One region of the Bradyrhizobium sp. ISRA464 genome, then DNA from elsewhere that is predicted to be linked to it. Evidence: predicted binding sites of a transcription regulator. Region 1 holds the regulator's gene; each other region holds the start of a gene.
What was found. Region 1 encodes LexA, which represses DNA repair genes until DNA is damaged. Its sites were predicted from a motif close to TGTTCNNNNTGTGTTCNG; they were not measured.
Positions count from the first base shown of each region.

Region 2: a site for LexA is predicted at 2,005-2,022, ahead of MTX19_RS08835 (PA0069 family radical SAM protein). Genes of this name have one in related genera too.
Region 3: a site for LexA is predicted at 2,831-2,848, ahead of MTX19_RS25585 (DNA repair protein). Genes of this name have one in related genera too.

Region 1 covers NZ_CP094526.1:3,951,129-3,956,151, forward strand. The annotation lists gene MTX19_RS18585 (ComEC/Rec2 family competence protein) at 1-1,304, shown strand, start outside; gene MTX19_RS18590 (hypothetical protein) at 1,301-1,528, opposite strand; gene MTX19_RS18595 (hypothetical protein) at 1,679-2,107, opposite strand; gene lexA (transcriptional repressor LexA) at 2,407-3,111, opposite strand; gene glp (gephyrin-like molybdotransferase Glp) at 3,336-4,547, opposite strand; gene MTX19_RS18610 (HAD family phosphatase) at 4,576-5,023, opposite strand, start outside.
Region 2 covers NZ_CP094526.1:1,877,684-1,882,706, reverse strand. The annotation lists gene MTX19_RS08845 (ribonuclease HII) at 1-153, opposite strand, end outside; gene MTX19_RS08840 (VOC family protein) at 241-696, opposite strand; gene MTX19_RS08835 (PA0069 family radical SAM protein) at 817-1,983, opposite strand; gene MTX19_RS08830 (glycosyl transferase) at 2,146-2,715, shown strand; gene MTX19_RS08825 (helix-turn-helix domain-containing GNAT family N-acetyltransferase) at 2,759-3,700, shown strand; gene MTX19_RS08820 (hypothetical protein) at 3,825-3,980, opposite strand; gene MTX19_RS08815 (IS701 family transposase) at 3,977-5,023, opposite strand, start outside.
Region 3 covers NZ_CP094526.1:5,469,700-5,474,722, reverse strand. The annotation lists gene MTX19_RS25595 (inorganic phosphate transporter) at 1-738, opposite strand, end outside; gene MTX19_RS25590 (UdgX family uracil-DNA binding protein) at 1,235-2,662, opposite strand; gene MTX19_RS25585 (DNA repair protein) at 2,920-3,714, shown strand; gene MTX19_RS25580 (DNA polymerase Y family protein) at 3,950-5,023, shown strand, end outside.

The DNA of each region.
Region 1 (5,023 bases):
TGACGGCGGGGGATCCGATCAAGAAATGGGCGGCCGCCGCAGCCCTCGTCGCCGCCGCCTTCTATCTCATGCTGTCGGGGGCCGAGGTTGCGACCCAGCGATCCTTTTTCATGACGGCGGTGGTGCTGATCGCTGTGATCGTCGATCGCCGCGCGATCACGTTCCGCACGCTGGCGGTGGCTGCGCTGATCGTGCTCGTGATCGCGCCGGAAGCGCTGGTGCATCCGAGCTTCCAGATGTCGTTCGCGGCTACCCTCGGGCTGGTGGCGCTGGTGCAGATCGGGATGCCGAGCCTGTTGGCCTCGCCTGATCACTCGGTGACGGCGCGGGTGGCGCTGTGGGGCGGGCGCGAGATCGCCATGCTGGTGTTGGCCTCGCTGGTGGCGGGGCTCGCCACGACGCCCTACGCCGCGTTCCACTTCCACCGCGTCACGCCCTACGGGCTGCTCGCCAATCTCGCGGCGATGCCGGTGGTGTCGGCGGTGGTGATGCCGGCGGGCCTGCTGGGGCTCGCCGCGATGCCGTTCGGGTTCGACGGCGTGTTCTGGGCGATCATGGGCGTTGGCATCGACTGGATGATCGTGGTGACGCAATGGGTCGCCGCCCCGCCGGGCGCGGTCGGGCGCATGGCGGCGTTCGGCACCGGGCCGCTGATCGTGGCGAGCGCCGGCCTCGTCCTGCTCGGGTTGTTGCGCACGCCGTTGCGCTGGTCGGGCGCGGCGCTGCTTGCGGTGGCGCTGATCTGGGCGGTGCGGGTGCCGCAGTCGGACGTGCTGGTCGCGGCCGACGGCCGCAATGTGGCGGTCCGCGGCGGCGACGGGCGGCTGCATCTGATGCGGAGCGGCAAGGACGCCTTCCTGATCAAGGAGTGGCTGGCGGCGGACGCCGACGCGCGGACGGCGGCCGACGCCTCGCTCGCGGACGGCGTCTCCTGCGACGAGAACGGCTGCGTGACCCAGGGCGCGGGCGGCATGCTCGTTTCGCTGGCGATGCGGCCCGCGGCGCTGGCCGACGATTGCGAGCGTGCGGCGCTGATCGTGACGGCACGGCCGGCGCCGCAGGGCTGCGCGGCCTCGGTGATCGATGCCGAACGGCTGCGGCGGCGCCACGGCGCGCTGGTGCTGCGCCGCACCCGCGATGGCTTTGCCGTCGATGCGGTCAGGCCCGGCGGGATCGACCGGCCATGGACGCCGGCGGTTCCCGGCGACACCGAGAGCGAGACCGCGCTGCGCCTGCCCGGCCGCGCGCCGCGCCCGGCGGTGGATGCGACCCCGGCGGAGGCCGATCTGCAGGGCGACGATTAGTGCTGATCGGGGAGGGGATGGGTCGGCAGGTCAAAGGCGCCGAGGTGATACTCGTCCGAGTCAGGATCGGCGTCGGGCTTCTTGACTAGGGTAAACGTCGCTTCGGGGAATTGCTGCCAGACCTTCAGGTCGTCAGCCGTCACGGTCAGCCAGCCGAACCGGAACATGTAGCGGCCCGGCTCCGTGACGCGTCCAGCCTTTTGCCATGTGACCTTGTCGACCACCGAGCACGTCCTTGTCCGTGAGCGATGATGCGCCAAGGCGCCGTCCGACGCAAATCCCCAGACGCGCCCCGGAACCCGAAGTCCGGGGTCGCTCGAAATCGGTTAGGTCACATGCCGCAGGTCCAAACTCATCCTGCGGCCATGATGCGCTCAACCCAAAAACAGCGACGCGAATGCAGAGGGCCGCCGCTCGACCACCTTCGGCTTCTCGACGACAGGCGGGTGAAGAGCGGGTAGCTGCAGTACGGTGACGTGCTGTCCTTCGACGAGCTGGGTCACCAGCACATGGCTGCCGTCGGGGAATTCGACCGCATCATGATGGCGATCGGGAACGTCGGGCTCGACTTCGTTGAACACGCCGACGCGGAAGCCGATCGTCTTGGTCCAGATCCAGCGGCTGTCGTAGCGCACGTTCTCGACGAACGCGAGCTCGGTGCCGGGAAGCATGCAGACCGCGACATTTGGATCGCTCTCCGAAGCAAAGCCGCGGGTTGACGTGCCGCGGAATGTCGTGGTGATCAGCGTCTCTCCGACAACGGCGGGGCGCGATGCCACGGCGTGCAGACTATAGTCACACATCGGATGGCTCCTCATTTCGAGATAGCGACCCGTGCCTCTCCTGAGGCGCAGGCCTCTACCAGAGTGGACGACAGCAAACGAGGTTCTTCCCGTTTCTGGGCGATTGTACGACTGGCTGCGGAAGGCTCCGATCACAAACGCGCTACAGCGTTCCGGTGGTATCGGGACGCGCCGGAGGCCCTCGCGCAGCGCAGTCTATAGGCAACGGCGTTGCGCGTCGCTCGTTCCCTCACAACATGTGTTCAACTGCACGAAGGCACGCCGCGCTGCACGCGGTCGCGGCTGGACATGCGACGCGGTCAGTATTTGCGATAGAGCCCGATCAGCTTGCCCTGGATCCGTACGCGGTTTGGCGGCAGGATGCGCACTTCATAGGCGGTATTGGCAGGCTCGAGCGCGATCGACGCGCCGCGGCGGCGGAAGCGCTTCAGCGTCGCTTCCTCCTCGTCGATCAGCGCCACCACGATGTCGCCGGTGTTGGCGGTGTCGTTGCGCTGGATCAGCGCCATGTCGCCGTCGAGGATGCCGGCGTCGACCATGGAGTCGCCGCGCACCTCCAGCGCATAATGTTCGCCGGCGCCGAGCATGTCCGGCGGCACGCTGATGGTGTGGCTGCGGGTCTGCAGCGCCTCGATCGGCGTACCGGCCGCGATCCGGCCCATGACAGGGACGGCGACCGGCCGGTTGCCGTCATCCTCGGCGATCTGCGGCGTGCTGGAGCGCTTGCCGAGCGTGCCCTCGATAACACTGGGGGTGAAGCCGCGGCGGCCGTTGCCGCCGCCGGCCGAGAGTTCGGGAAGCTTGATCACCTCGATGGCGCGGGCGCGGTTCGGCAGGCGGCGGATGAAGCCGCGCTCCTCCAGTGCTGTAATGAGGCGGTGGATACCGGACTTCGAGCGCAGGTCGAGCGCATCCTTCATCTCGTCGAAAGAGGGCGGGACGCCGGCCTCCTTCAGACGTTCATTGATGAAACGCAGAAGTTCGTACTGTTTGCGCGTGAGCATCTCGAGTATTCCCCCGGTTGATAGCGTCGTTCGATTCCGAGACCTTCAGGGAGCCTGACCTCGGGAGCGCGAGACTTGCGACACTCCTCAGTGCGCTCCCATTTGTAGACACCAGTACTCGAAACAAATCATGAACGGACACTATATGTTCGATATGTGTTCCGCAACCACTTAATTTCCGGTGAACGCAGCCGCTCGCGCCTGATCGGTGCGGTCGCAAAGCCTCACTCAGGCAGTGTCAGGATCTCGCACGCCTCGCCTTTGACGGCCGCCGGCGCGAACGGCGGACGGATCACAAGTGCCCGTGCCGCAGCAAGATTCCCCAACAGCGAGCTGTCCTGCTGGGTGACGGGTGTCGCGATCAGCTTGCCGTCGTCGCGCTCTTCGAGCCGCGCACGGAGATAGTCCTCGCGCTGATCGTTGGCGGCGAGGTCACGGCCAAGCAGGGCGCTGTCGCGGACATGATGAATCACTTTTCGGCCGCTCAGGGCGCGAATCAACGGCACCAGAAACAGGAAGGCGCAGACATAGGACGACACCGGATTTCCGGGCAGGCCGATCACCCGCATTGTTCCCAGCCGGCCATGCATCATCGGCTTGCCCGGCCGCATCGCGATCCGCCAGAACGCCATCCGGACGCCCTCCGCCTCCAGCGACTGCTTGACGAGATCATGATCGCCGACCGAGGCGCCGCCGGTGGTGATCAGGATGTCGGCGTCCGCCTCCCGCGCCTGGCGGATGCCGGCCGTGGTGGCCGCCACCGTATCGGCGGCGATGCCGAGGTCGACGGTCTCCGCGCCCTCCGCGCGGGCCAGGGCCCGCAGCGCGTAGCCGTTGGAATAGACAATCTGGCCGGGGCCGGGGCGGGAGCCCGGCATCACCAGCTCGTCGCCGGTCGCCAGCACCGCGACCTTCGGACGGCGGCGCACGGCGAGTTCCGGATAGTTCATGGCCGCGGCGAGCGAGAGCGCGCGGTCGGAGAGGCGGCTGCCGGCCGCAAGCAGCACGTCGCCCGCGTGGAAGTCGACGCCAGCGGAGCGGATGTGCCGTCCCTTCGCGGCGGCCTCGGTGATCGTGATGTGGTCGCCGTCAGCCTTGGTGTCTTCCTGGATAATGACGGCGTCCGCGCCGTCAGGGATCACGCCGCCGGTGAAGATCCGCACCGCTTCGCCCGCGCCGACCGTCCGCTCGAACGGGCGGCCGGCGGCGACTTCGCCAATCACCTTCAGCCTGGCCGACAGGTCGGACGCATCGGCCGCGCGCACCGCATAGCCGTCCATCGCCGACATGGCCTGCGGCGGCTGCGTGCGCCGCGCCGCGACGTCGCGCGCCAGCGTGCGGTGGTAGGCGGCATCGAGCGCGACCGTCTCCTCCGGCAGCGGTTCGGCGCCGGCGAGAATGGCTGACAGGGCATCGGCAACCGGCATCAGGGCCACGGGCAGGGCTCCTCAAATCCCAAGGTCTTCATATTCCAAGTGCGGTGAGTGCCCTTGCCACGTCATCCGTCGATGTCACATGGATGGCATGTAGGCCGCGCGCCCGCGCACCCTCGATATTGGCCGCTGTGTCGTCGAAGAACAGGATCCGTGACGCCGGCACGCCGATCGCTCTTACCACATGATCATAGGCCTCGGCGTCCGGTTTTCGAAGGCCGATCGCCGACGACAGGAACACGTTGCGAAAATGCCTGAGCACATCGGCATAGGCGACCGAGAAATGCGCGATGTGGGCCGGGTTGGTGTTCGAGAAGGCATAGAGCGGCATCCGCTTCGCGGCTGTCGCCAGGAGCGGCGCGATACCCGGCATCTCGCCGGTGAAGATCGCGTTCCAGCCCTCGAGGAACTGCGCATCGGTGAGGTCGATGCCGAGCGAGCGGCGCAGGTTCGCGAAGAACGCCGCGTCGTCGACCTTG
Region 2 (5,023 bases), 2.1 Mb from region 1:
GCGCCCCGCCTCGTCGCAGCCGGCGATCGGCCAGACGCCGCGTTTGATCAGCGCACGCTCGCGCCGGAAGCTCGGCCGCGTCACCGCGACCACGCGCTTCTCCGGCTTGGCCGGCTCGACCGGCTTCTTCTTCGCAGACTTGTCCCGAATCATGCGGGGATGGTGATCAAGCCCGGCCCGCGGCGCAACCGGGAACCTGCCGCCCGTCCCCGCTATTCATCATTGCTGGCGGGCAGTCCGCTAATCGGGCAGCGATACCCGCCCGTCATCACGGACCTCGAAGCCCGGCGCGCGGACCACCTCCCAGGCATGGCCGTCGGGATCGGCGAAATAGCCGCAATAGCCGCCATAGCTCGTCGGCTGTGCGGGCTTCAACAATTTGGCGCCTTTCGAGAGCGCGAAGGCCATGACGGCATCGACTTCCGCGTCGTTGCGGCAGTTCCACGCAATCGCGACCCCGCGAAACGCCGCCGGCCGCGGCTGATCGGGCAGTGAGGCGTCCGCGGCGAGCAGATGCCACGGGAACAGCCCGAGCACAGTGCCGCCGGTCTCGAAGAAGGTGACCTCCTCGCCCGTCGCGCGGAATTTCCTCGTAAAGCCGAGCGACTCGTAGAACGCGATGCTGCTGCGCATGTCGCTGACGCCGAGCGTCAGGACGGTGAAGCGCGGGGTCGGGACGGTTGCGGTGTTACTCATGATTATCCTTCTCCGTCATTGCGAGGAGCGAAAGCGACGAAGCAATCCATCTATCCCAGCGTTGCGACACGGATTGCTTCGCTTCGCTCGCAATGACGCCCTTGGTTCTTCTTGCCCCGCCTAGAACAAGCTCAACTGCTGCCCGTTGCACTTCGGCTTGGCGAAATGGTCTGTGGTCAGCTTGGTGCGCCGCTTGTTCATCCCGAGCTTTTCGCAGGCGATCTCGAAGCGGCGGCCGATCATCCAGGCCATCGGGCCGGTGCCCTTCATCCGGGTGCCCCATTGCGAATCGTAGTCGCGGCCGCCGCGCATGTCGCGGATCAACGTGAAGACGTGGCGATAGCGATCGGGATAGTTCGACATCAGCCATTCGCGGAAGAGGTCGCGAACCTCGAGCGGCAGGCGCAGCAGCACATAGCTCGCCTCCTTGGCGCCGGCATGCGCGGCGGCATCGAGGACGCGCTCGATCTCGGAGTCATTCAGCGCCGGGATCACGGGCGCCACCATCACCGTGGTCGGGATGCTGGCGTCGGCCAACCGCTTGATCGCCTCGAGCCGCTTCGGCGGGGTCGAGGCGCGCGGCTCCATGGTGCGGGCCAGCTTCGGATCGAGCGTCGTCACCGACAGCGCGACCTTGACCAGATTGCGCTTGGCCATTCGCGCCAGGATATCGATGTCGCGGGTCACCAGCGCTGACTTGGTCACGATGCCGACCGGATGGCCGGCGCGCTCCAAGACCTCCAGGATGCCGCGCATGATCTTCCGCTCGCGCTCGATCGGCTGGTAGGGATCGGTGTTGGTGCCGATCGCGATCATCCGCGCTTCGTAGTCCGGCGCCGCCAGCTCCTTCTCGAGCAGCTCGGGCGCATCCGGCTTGGCGAGCAGCTTGGATTCGAAGTCGAGCCCCGGCGACAGCCCGAGATAGGCGTGGGTCGGCCGCGCGAAGCAGTACACGCAGCCGTGCTCGCAGCCGCGATAGGGATTGATCGAGCGGTCGAAGCCGATGTCGGGCGAGTCATTGCGGGTGATCACCTTGCGCGAGGTATCGATCGCCACCGAGGTCTTGAACGGCGGCAGGTCGTCGAGGCTCTGCCAGCCGTCGTCGAAGGCGACCCGCGCCTCGGCCTCGTAGCGGCCGCTGGCGTTGGACTGCGCGCCGCGGCCGCGCCGCCGCTCGCGCTCGATCGCGACCGCAAGCTCGGGAAAAGGGGAAGATGCACCCGCCGGGTTATCGGAGGGCGCCGTTACCGGCGGGTGCTTGAGGGCATGAGAGGATGCTCGGCTCATGCTGTGAAGCTAACACAGCGCGAGAACAAATCAAGAACAAGCGTCGTAAAAATCCACAAAACCCTGCCGCAAGAATCCGCAGCCGCAAAGGCTGCGTTGAGTGTGACAAGGTGATAACACGGCTCAGCTTTTCAACCGTTTGAGCCATCGAAGCCTCAACTCATGCTGAGCGTGATCATTCCGACCGACGGGGTCGAGCGCACCGTGGTCGCGACATTGGCGGCGCTGGTGCCGGGCGCGGCCGCGGGAATCATCCGCGAAGTGCTGCTGGTCGATCGCACCAATACCGCTGTGATGGAGCGCGTCGCCGACGTGGCGGGCTGCCGGTTCCTGCGCTTCGAGGGCACCCGCGCCGCGGCGCTCGCCGCGGGCGCGAAGCAGGCCCGCTCACCCTGGCTGATGTTCCTGCATCCGGGCGCCGTGCTCGACGCGGGCTGGATCGACGAAACCACCCAGTTCATCCAGATGGTGGCCGCGAGCGGCAGGGACCGCGCCGGAATCTTCCGCTACGCCCGCGCGCCCTACACCGACCCCGGCCTGCGCGACGGCCTCAAATTCGTTGCCCGGATGATCGCCGGCCCCTCGGCCGAGCAGGGCCTTCTGATCGCGCGCGACCATTATGAGCGGATCGGCGGCTACCGGCCGGACGCCCGCCGCTCGGAGGCACGGCTGTTGCGCCGGCTCGGCCGCTCCTCCCGCACCATGCTGCGCAGCCGGATCATGGTGGCGTAGAAAGCCCTTGCGGATCGCTTGATTTCGTCAAATAATATATTTGATGAAATCAAATATATCGAACGACACCCTCGAGAGCCAGGTCGCCGCAGTGCGCGGCTTCAGCCGGTTCTACACCCGCAAGCTCGGCATCATCGAGCCGAAGCTCCTGCACAGCCCGTTCACGCTGCAGGAGGCACGGATCATCTACGAGATCGCGCATCACGACGGCTGCACCGCGACCGACTTGGTGCGCGAGCTCGACCTCGACGCCGGCTTCGTCAGCCGCACGCTGGCGGCCTTACAGCGCCGCCAGATCGTGACCCGCACGCCGTCGAAGGCCGACAAGCGCGTCAATGAGGTGACGTTGACCGCCAAGGGCCGCGCCGCGGCCTCCGACCTCGACAGCCGGTCGCGCAGCGAAGTCGCAGCACTCCTGAAGCAGATGGACGGCAATCGGCGCGCGGCCGTGGTGCGCGCGATGGGCACGATCGAGCAGTCTATGGAGCCTGCCGTGCCCAAGCCGGCCGGCTTCCTGCTGCGCAGCCATCGCGTCGGCGACATGGGCTGGGTGATCTCGCGGCACGGCGCCGTCTATGCGCAGGAATATGGCTGGGACATCTCGTTCGAGGCACTGGTCGCCGAGATCGCTGCGCAATTCCTCAAATCGTTCGATCCCGCTTGCGAGCATTGCTGGATCTCGGAGGTCGACGGCGAGCCGGTCGGCTCGATCTTCCTGGTCAACGGAGGCGATAAGGTCGCCAAGCTCAGGCTGTTATTGGTGGAAGAGAGGGCACGCGGGCTCGGCGTCGGCCGCGCCCTGGTCGAGCAGTGCATCCGCTTCGCCCGCGAGAAGGGCTACAGCAAGATCACGCTGTGGACGCAAAGCATTCTGGTCGCCGCACGCGGCATCTACGCCCGCGCCGGCTTCCAACGCGTCAAGGAAGAGAAGCACCACAGCTTCGGCGTCGATCTGGTCGGTGAGACCTGGGAGCTGGAGCTGTGAAGCCACGGCGCCGCGAATCCGGGCGGCGCGTGACTGCGGACCTCATCACATTCTATGCGCGCAGAGCCCGCGCGCTGTGTGCCGAGGCCTACCGCAACACCTTCAGGCGTTGGCACGCCTAGCATTACAGTTGTAATTTTTGCTTGAGATGCGCTTTGCGCGCGTTGGCTTGATGAGCCCTGCGCCAGGATGACCATGCGAGGATGTGGGCATGCGGGATGCGCCGCTGGGCGAGCTTCATGGCGATGCGGCGGATTTCCTGGATCGACCAGCGGATCAAGAACGATGCTTCGGTCGGGGCCGCGGTCGCGTTTTTTTAAGCAATGCTCCGGTGTTGGCCCGATGACGGATGACGGCCATCGTGGCGAAGGCAAGCATGACCAGTGAGACATGGCGATGCCAGCCATGCCAGGAGCGGGTTTCGTTGTGATCAAGACCGAGCTCGTTCTTGGCGGTTTCGAAGCTGTCTTCGATGGCCCAGCGATGGCCTTCCACGGATACCAGCTTCTGCATGGACGTGCCCTTGGGGCACCATGTGGAGAAGAAGGCTAAGCTGTTGTCGGCAATATTGCGGCGGATCAGAAGACCTCGGGTCCATTCCCCGGCAAGGTCGTCGTTGTATTCGCCGGCGTCGAGATCGGCCAGCTCAAGATAGGCCCAGTCGTGCCAGCGCGGACCTTTGGTTCCTTCGCCGGACGGCAGGCGGCGCCAGGCCTTCTTGGGAAGGCTCTGCGCGATCGTAGAGGCAGTGCCGGCGACAGGCTGCTGCTTGCCCCAGGAATAGAACACGTGATTGGAAGCAACCCCCAGAACATAGCCTTTGCCCGCCTTGCGCAGCAGGGTTTCGATCGCTCCCGTGCCATACACGCTGTCCGCTGCTACGAACGAGAACGGCACCTTTGCGGCGATCGCGCGAGCGATCATTTGATGCGCGATCCGGGGCTTCGTCGCAAAGCTCACATCGCTCGGGACATGTGCGGCCTTCAGGCGAGCGGGTTCGTCCGTCCATTCCTTTGGCAGGTAGAGCGCCCGATCGATGAAGGCATGGCCATGCCGCGACACATAGGAGGCAAACACTCCGATCTGGCAATTGGTGATCTTGCCCGCCGAGCCAGTGTACTGGCGCGCGACCCCACACGAGGCCTTGCCCTGTTTCAAAAAGCCGGTCTCATCGATGACCAGAACCGCGTCCTCGTCACCCAGCGTTTCCAGCGCGTACTCACGTACAATATCGCGCAGCGCGTCGGCATCCCACTGCCCCCGACCCAGAATCGCCTGCTGGCGCCACGGGCCTGGATCGCCAGCCGCTTCCGCCCGCATCCA
Region 3 (5,023 bases), 1.5 Mb from region 1:
GTCGCCGACCGGCTCGCCGAACAGTTTGGGTGTCGCGCGCAGCAGCACGGCCTTGAGGACGTAGAGCAGAAGCGCCGCGAGCACGAAGCCGAACAGCGGCGACAGCAGCAGCGCCTTGGCGATGTTGACCGCCTGCGACCAGTCCACACCCGAAGTGCCGTCGCGGCCGCGCAACAGCGCGTTGGTGATGCCGACACCCATGATCGATCCGATCAGGGTGTGCGAGCTCGAGGCCGGCAGGCCGAGCCACCAGGTGCCGAGATTCCAGATGATGGCGGCGATCAGGAGCGCGAACACCATCGCGAAGCCCGCACTGCTGCCGACCTGCAGGATCAGTTCGACCGGAAGCAGCGACACGATGCCGAACGCGACCGCGCCGCTCGAGAGCAGCACGCCAAACAGGTTGAACATGCCCGACCAGACCACGGCAACGTGAGCCGGCAGCGAGCGGGTGTAGATCACGGTCGCGACCGCATTTGCGGTGTCATGGAAACCGTTGACGAATTCGAAGCCGAGCGCAATCAGCAGGGCGACGAACAGCAGGATGAAGGGGAGATAGGAGGTGACGCGAGCGCCGGTGGCGTTGATGTCGGCGTAGATGCTGTAGGCGACGAAGAGGAGCGCTGCCGCGACCACGCCCATGTAGATGATGCCGGTCAGTGGGTGAAAGCCCTTGTCGAGATCGGGACCCTTCTTCAAGGCAGGTTCGATCGAGCCGGGTAGCGCCACGTCGCTCATTGGTAATCTCCTATTCCCAATGGCGCCGATTTTGATCAATGCATATGACAGGCAATTGAAATCCGGCGTGGCCGGTCGGCCATAATGGCGTGGGTCGAGTCATTGCTTGCAATGCAATCCATGCACAAGCCCTGAAGATTTCAGGCGCGGCAATCTTCAGTAACATCAGTAACAAACGTCACTGATTGCAGACGCCGGTGCGGACTGCGTCTTGCGGACCAGGAAATCGCGGAGGCTGCGTTGGAAGGGTCAGGCAGCGTATGGCCAAAGGATCCGGCGGGCCGACGGGTAGAGGTCGCGCGCCACGCGGTTGGGGCTAGTCGAACCGCGCAGCGCGCTGGCCTCAGGGTACGTCATGGCGTGAACATGACGCCCAATGCCTATTGAGCCTGTGATACTATCATGGATCAATTAAAGGTTGTAGATTTTTCTCGGCCTGTTTCTGATTTTTCACATCAAGGTGTGAATTTCGGGGACGAGTTGTTGCGCGGGCACATCAGGCCGCGCGAGCGGAACGGCGCAGCAAGCCGGCCGCGATTTTCAGGTCGTCGACAAAGCGTTGATATTCCTTCGCCTTGGCCTCCTCATCGGGCAGCCGCAGCAGATAGGAGGGATGCACGGTGACCAGCACCTTGGTTCCATCATGGTCGATCAGGCGGCCGCGGTTCCTGTTGATCGGCGTGATCTTGCCGAGCACGCCCTGTGCGGCCGTCGCGCCGAGCGCCACCACCAGTTCCGGTTTGATGGCCGCCAATTCACGCTCGTACCATTGACGGCAGGCGCGGATTTCCGGCGTGCTCGGCTTCTGATGCAGCCGGATCTTGCCGCGCGGCACGAATTTGAAATGCTTCACCGCATTGGTGATGTAGACCTTGCCGCGGTCGATGCCGGCCTCCTCCAGCGCGCGATCGAGCATCAATCCGGCCGGACCGACGAACGGCTTGCCGGCGAGATCTTCCTTGTCGCCGGGCTGCTCGCCGACCAGCATCAGGGTTGCGCTTTGCGGCCCTTCGCCGAACACGGTCTGGGTTGCATCCTTCCACAGCGGGCAGGCCCGGCAATCGGCGGCTTCGGCGCGTAGCGTCGCGATCGTGTCGTGGGCGTCTCTGCGGGCCATCGGCGTGTCCTGCGGTTTTTGCGGCGCCTGCGGTTTCGCCGCCTTGTTTGCGATGAAGGCGCCGCTCGTCATCCGCATCGCGTCTTCGAGCAAGGGCTTAATGATCGAGTCCTCGGGCAGGTTCCTCCAATAGGCCTGCGGCATCTCCATCACTTTCAGCCGTGCGGGATTGAAGAGACCGCTGTAATGACGCCGCCAGATCTCTTCGAGCCGCTCCTCGGTCGGCACTTCGGATTTGTCGACGCCGGAGGTGATCGAGATCGCATGCCCATCCCAATGCGCGCAGACGTCGGGGGTCAGGATCGACCACGGCATGTCGGCGAAGCGGCTGGCGAAGAAGGGCGCGGCGAGCTCGACGATGTGATGCTCCGGCTCGAACCAGGCGACGTAATGCGCCTTGTGCTCGCGACCGATTTCGCGGAAGCGCACAAGCGCGTGCATCCTGTCCATGTCGCGATAGACCGCGCGCGCCATCGCGTTGACCTCGGCGACCTCGGGATCGGTCGTCGCGCTGAGCAGATCGTGATGGCTGCGCAGCCGCCACAGGATGCGATAGAGCAGGGCGAAGCGTTCGTCATGACGATGCAGGATCGCGGTCCTTGCCAGCTCGACGAAGCTGGCGGGGACGTTGAACGTCGCATGCGGCGCATCGGGCAGGTCGTTCGCGTGAGATGACGAAAATAGTTCGGTCTCGCCGCTCACCGTCCACGCGACATCAGATGGCCTTACGTCATTCAGCGCCAGTCGTCGCGCGGCCTTGCGCCAGCCTTCGAAATCGGTGTCGCTGTCGAGCATGATGATATGCATGCGATCTGCTCCGTTTTCGTCTCGCCGTCATTTCAGGGCCCGCGCGTCCGGTGACGCCAGGGAGAGGCTGCACGGGCCGCGTCGACGCGCTTGAATCCCCTTGATTCCGCTCATGAATCGGCGATCCCACCAATCCGATTGACTCCGCCGGTCCTGTTAGCTTTATATTAGAACATATCATGAACAAATGAGCCAGACCCTGGTTCTCTGTTCAGACCGGTGACGGCTTCAAATCTTGGTTGGGAAGGAGCGGCGCTATGAACGGCGCACGCATGAGCACGCTTGCATCCTTGCGCGGCAGCATCGCGCGCATCGAGGCGCCATCGGATGCGAACATACTGAACCGCGTCTCGCTCGGGCATGTGGGCGCGGATGCGATGCTGCGCGGCGGACTTGCGCCCGCAGTGCTGCATGAGGTGTTCGCGAGCGGCCATCAGGGCGGGGCCGCGACCGGCTTCATCGCGGGGCTCGCCGGACGGATGTCACCGCGCAAGCCGCTGGTCTGGGTGCGGCAGGATTTCTCCGATCGCGAAAGCGGCGCGTTGTCGATGAGCGGGCTTGCCGAGCTCGGCCTCGATCCGCGCCTGCTCGTCACGGTGCGCGCCGCCGATGTCGATGCCGCGTTGCGCACCACGGCTGACGCGCTCGCCTGCGATGCGCTGGGCGCGGTCGTGCTCGAGGTCTGGGGCAATGTGCGCCAGCTCGATCTCGTCGCCAGCCGCAAATTGACCTTGGCCGCGCAGGCCTCCGGCGTCACCGCGCTGGTGCTGCGGATCGCGGCGAGCCCGATCCCCTCGACCGCGGAGACGCGCTGGATCGTGCGCGCGGCGCATTCGCCGCCCGGCACCGCCGCCAGCGCCTGGGGCGCGCCGCGCTTCGACGCCGAACTCGTGCGCAATCGTCATGGCCCGGTCGGGCGATGGATCATGGAATGGAAATGTGATGAGTGCCAATTCAGTGAACCGTCGGCGTATCCTCAGCCTGTGGCTGCCACGCCTGCCCATCGACCGCATCAAGCGGAAGCTCGCACAGCGCAGCGTCTCGCAAGTTGACGCTCGGGAGGTCGTCGGGCTCCCTCTCCCGCTTGCGGGGGAGGGTTGGGGTGGGGGTCTCGCCACGAGCGATGCTCTTCGTGAGGAGAGAGTTTCCACTCGGGAGGTGGCAGGGCTCTCTCCCCCCTTGCGGGGGAGAGTTGGAGAGAGCGGTACCACGGACGCCGGCGTATGTGGCTTGCCCCTCTCCCTGCCCCTCCCCCGCAAGGGGGGAGAGAATGAGACAGAAGCGCAAGTGGCACCTAGCGTCGTGGTCGCAAAGGATCACAACGCGATCCTGCTCCACGCCATCGACGAGGCCGCGGTGCGCGCGGGGCTGTCGATCGGGCTGCCGCTCGCCAACGCCCGCGCGATCTGCCCGGAGCTGACCGTCTACGACGCGGATCCCGTCGCCGATCTGAAGACGCTGAACGACATCGCCGACTGGTGCGACCGCTTCACGCCGCTGGTGGCGCTCGATCCGCCTTACGGCCTGTTTCTCGATATCACCGGCTGCGCGCATCTGTTCGGCGGCGAGCGCGCGCTGCTGCAGATCGCGACGAACGCGCTGAGCCGCCGCGGCTTTGCCGTTAGTGCCGCGATATCAGGCACCTCGATTGCGGCGCGCACGCTGACGCGGCATGCCTCGGGGAAAATCACAGCCGATGGCGAGGAGGCCGAGGCCGTCGGTCCGCTGCCGGTGTCCGCGCTCGGCGCCGATGCCGCGATCACGACCGGCCTGCGTCGCGCCGGCTTGAAGACCATCGGCGATGTCGCCGCGCGCGCACCACATGAGATCTCGGCGCGGTTCGGCGCCGCGTTCACCACGCTGCTCAGTCATGCGCTGGGGCAGGGCGATGCCCCGATCAGCCCGCGCAAGCCGCTGCCGGATTACATCGTGGAGAAGCGTTTCCCCGAACCGATCGCGACCGACACCGTGATCGCGCTGACGCTGCAAAACCTCGCCCGGATGCTGGTCGCGGCGATGGACAAGCAGGGCAAGGGCGCGCGGCAATTGGAGGCGAGCTTCTTCCGCACCGACGGCGCGGTGCGCTCGATCGTGGTCGAGACCGGGCGTCCGGTGACGCGGCCGGAGATGATCGACCGCCTGTTCCGTGAGCGGCTCGATGCGCTCAACGATCCGCTCGATCCCGGCTTCGGCTTCGATCTCATTCGTCTCGCCGCCGGCCGCACCGAGCTCGTGGTACAGCAGCAGCGCGATCTCGACGCCACTGTCCATGACAGCGACGAGGTATCCGCGCTGATCGACCGCATCGCCGCCCGCATCGGCGGCAAGCGCGTCGTCGTGCATCTGCCGCTGGAGAGCCAC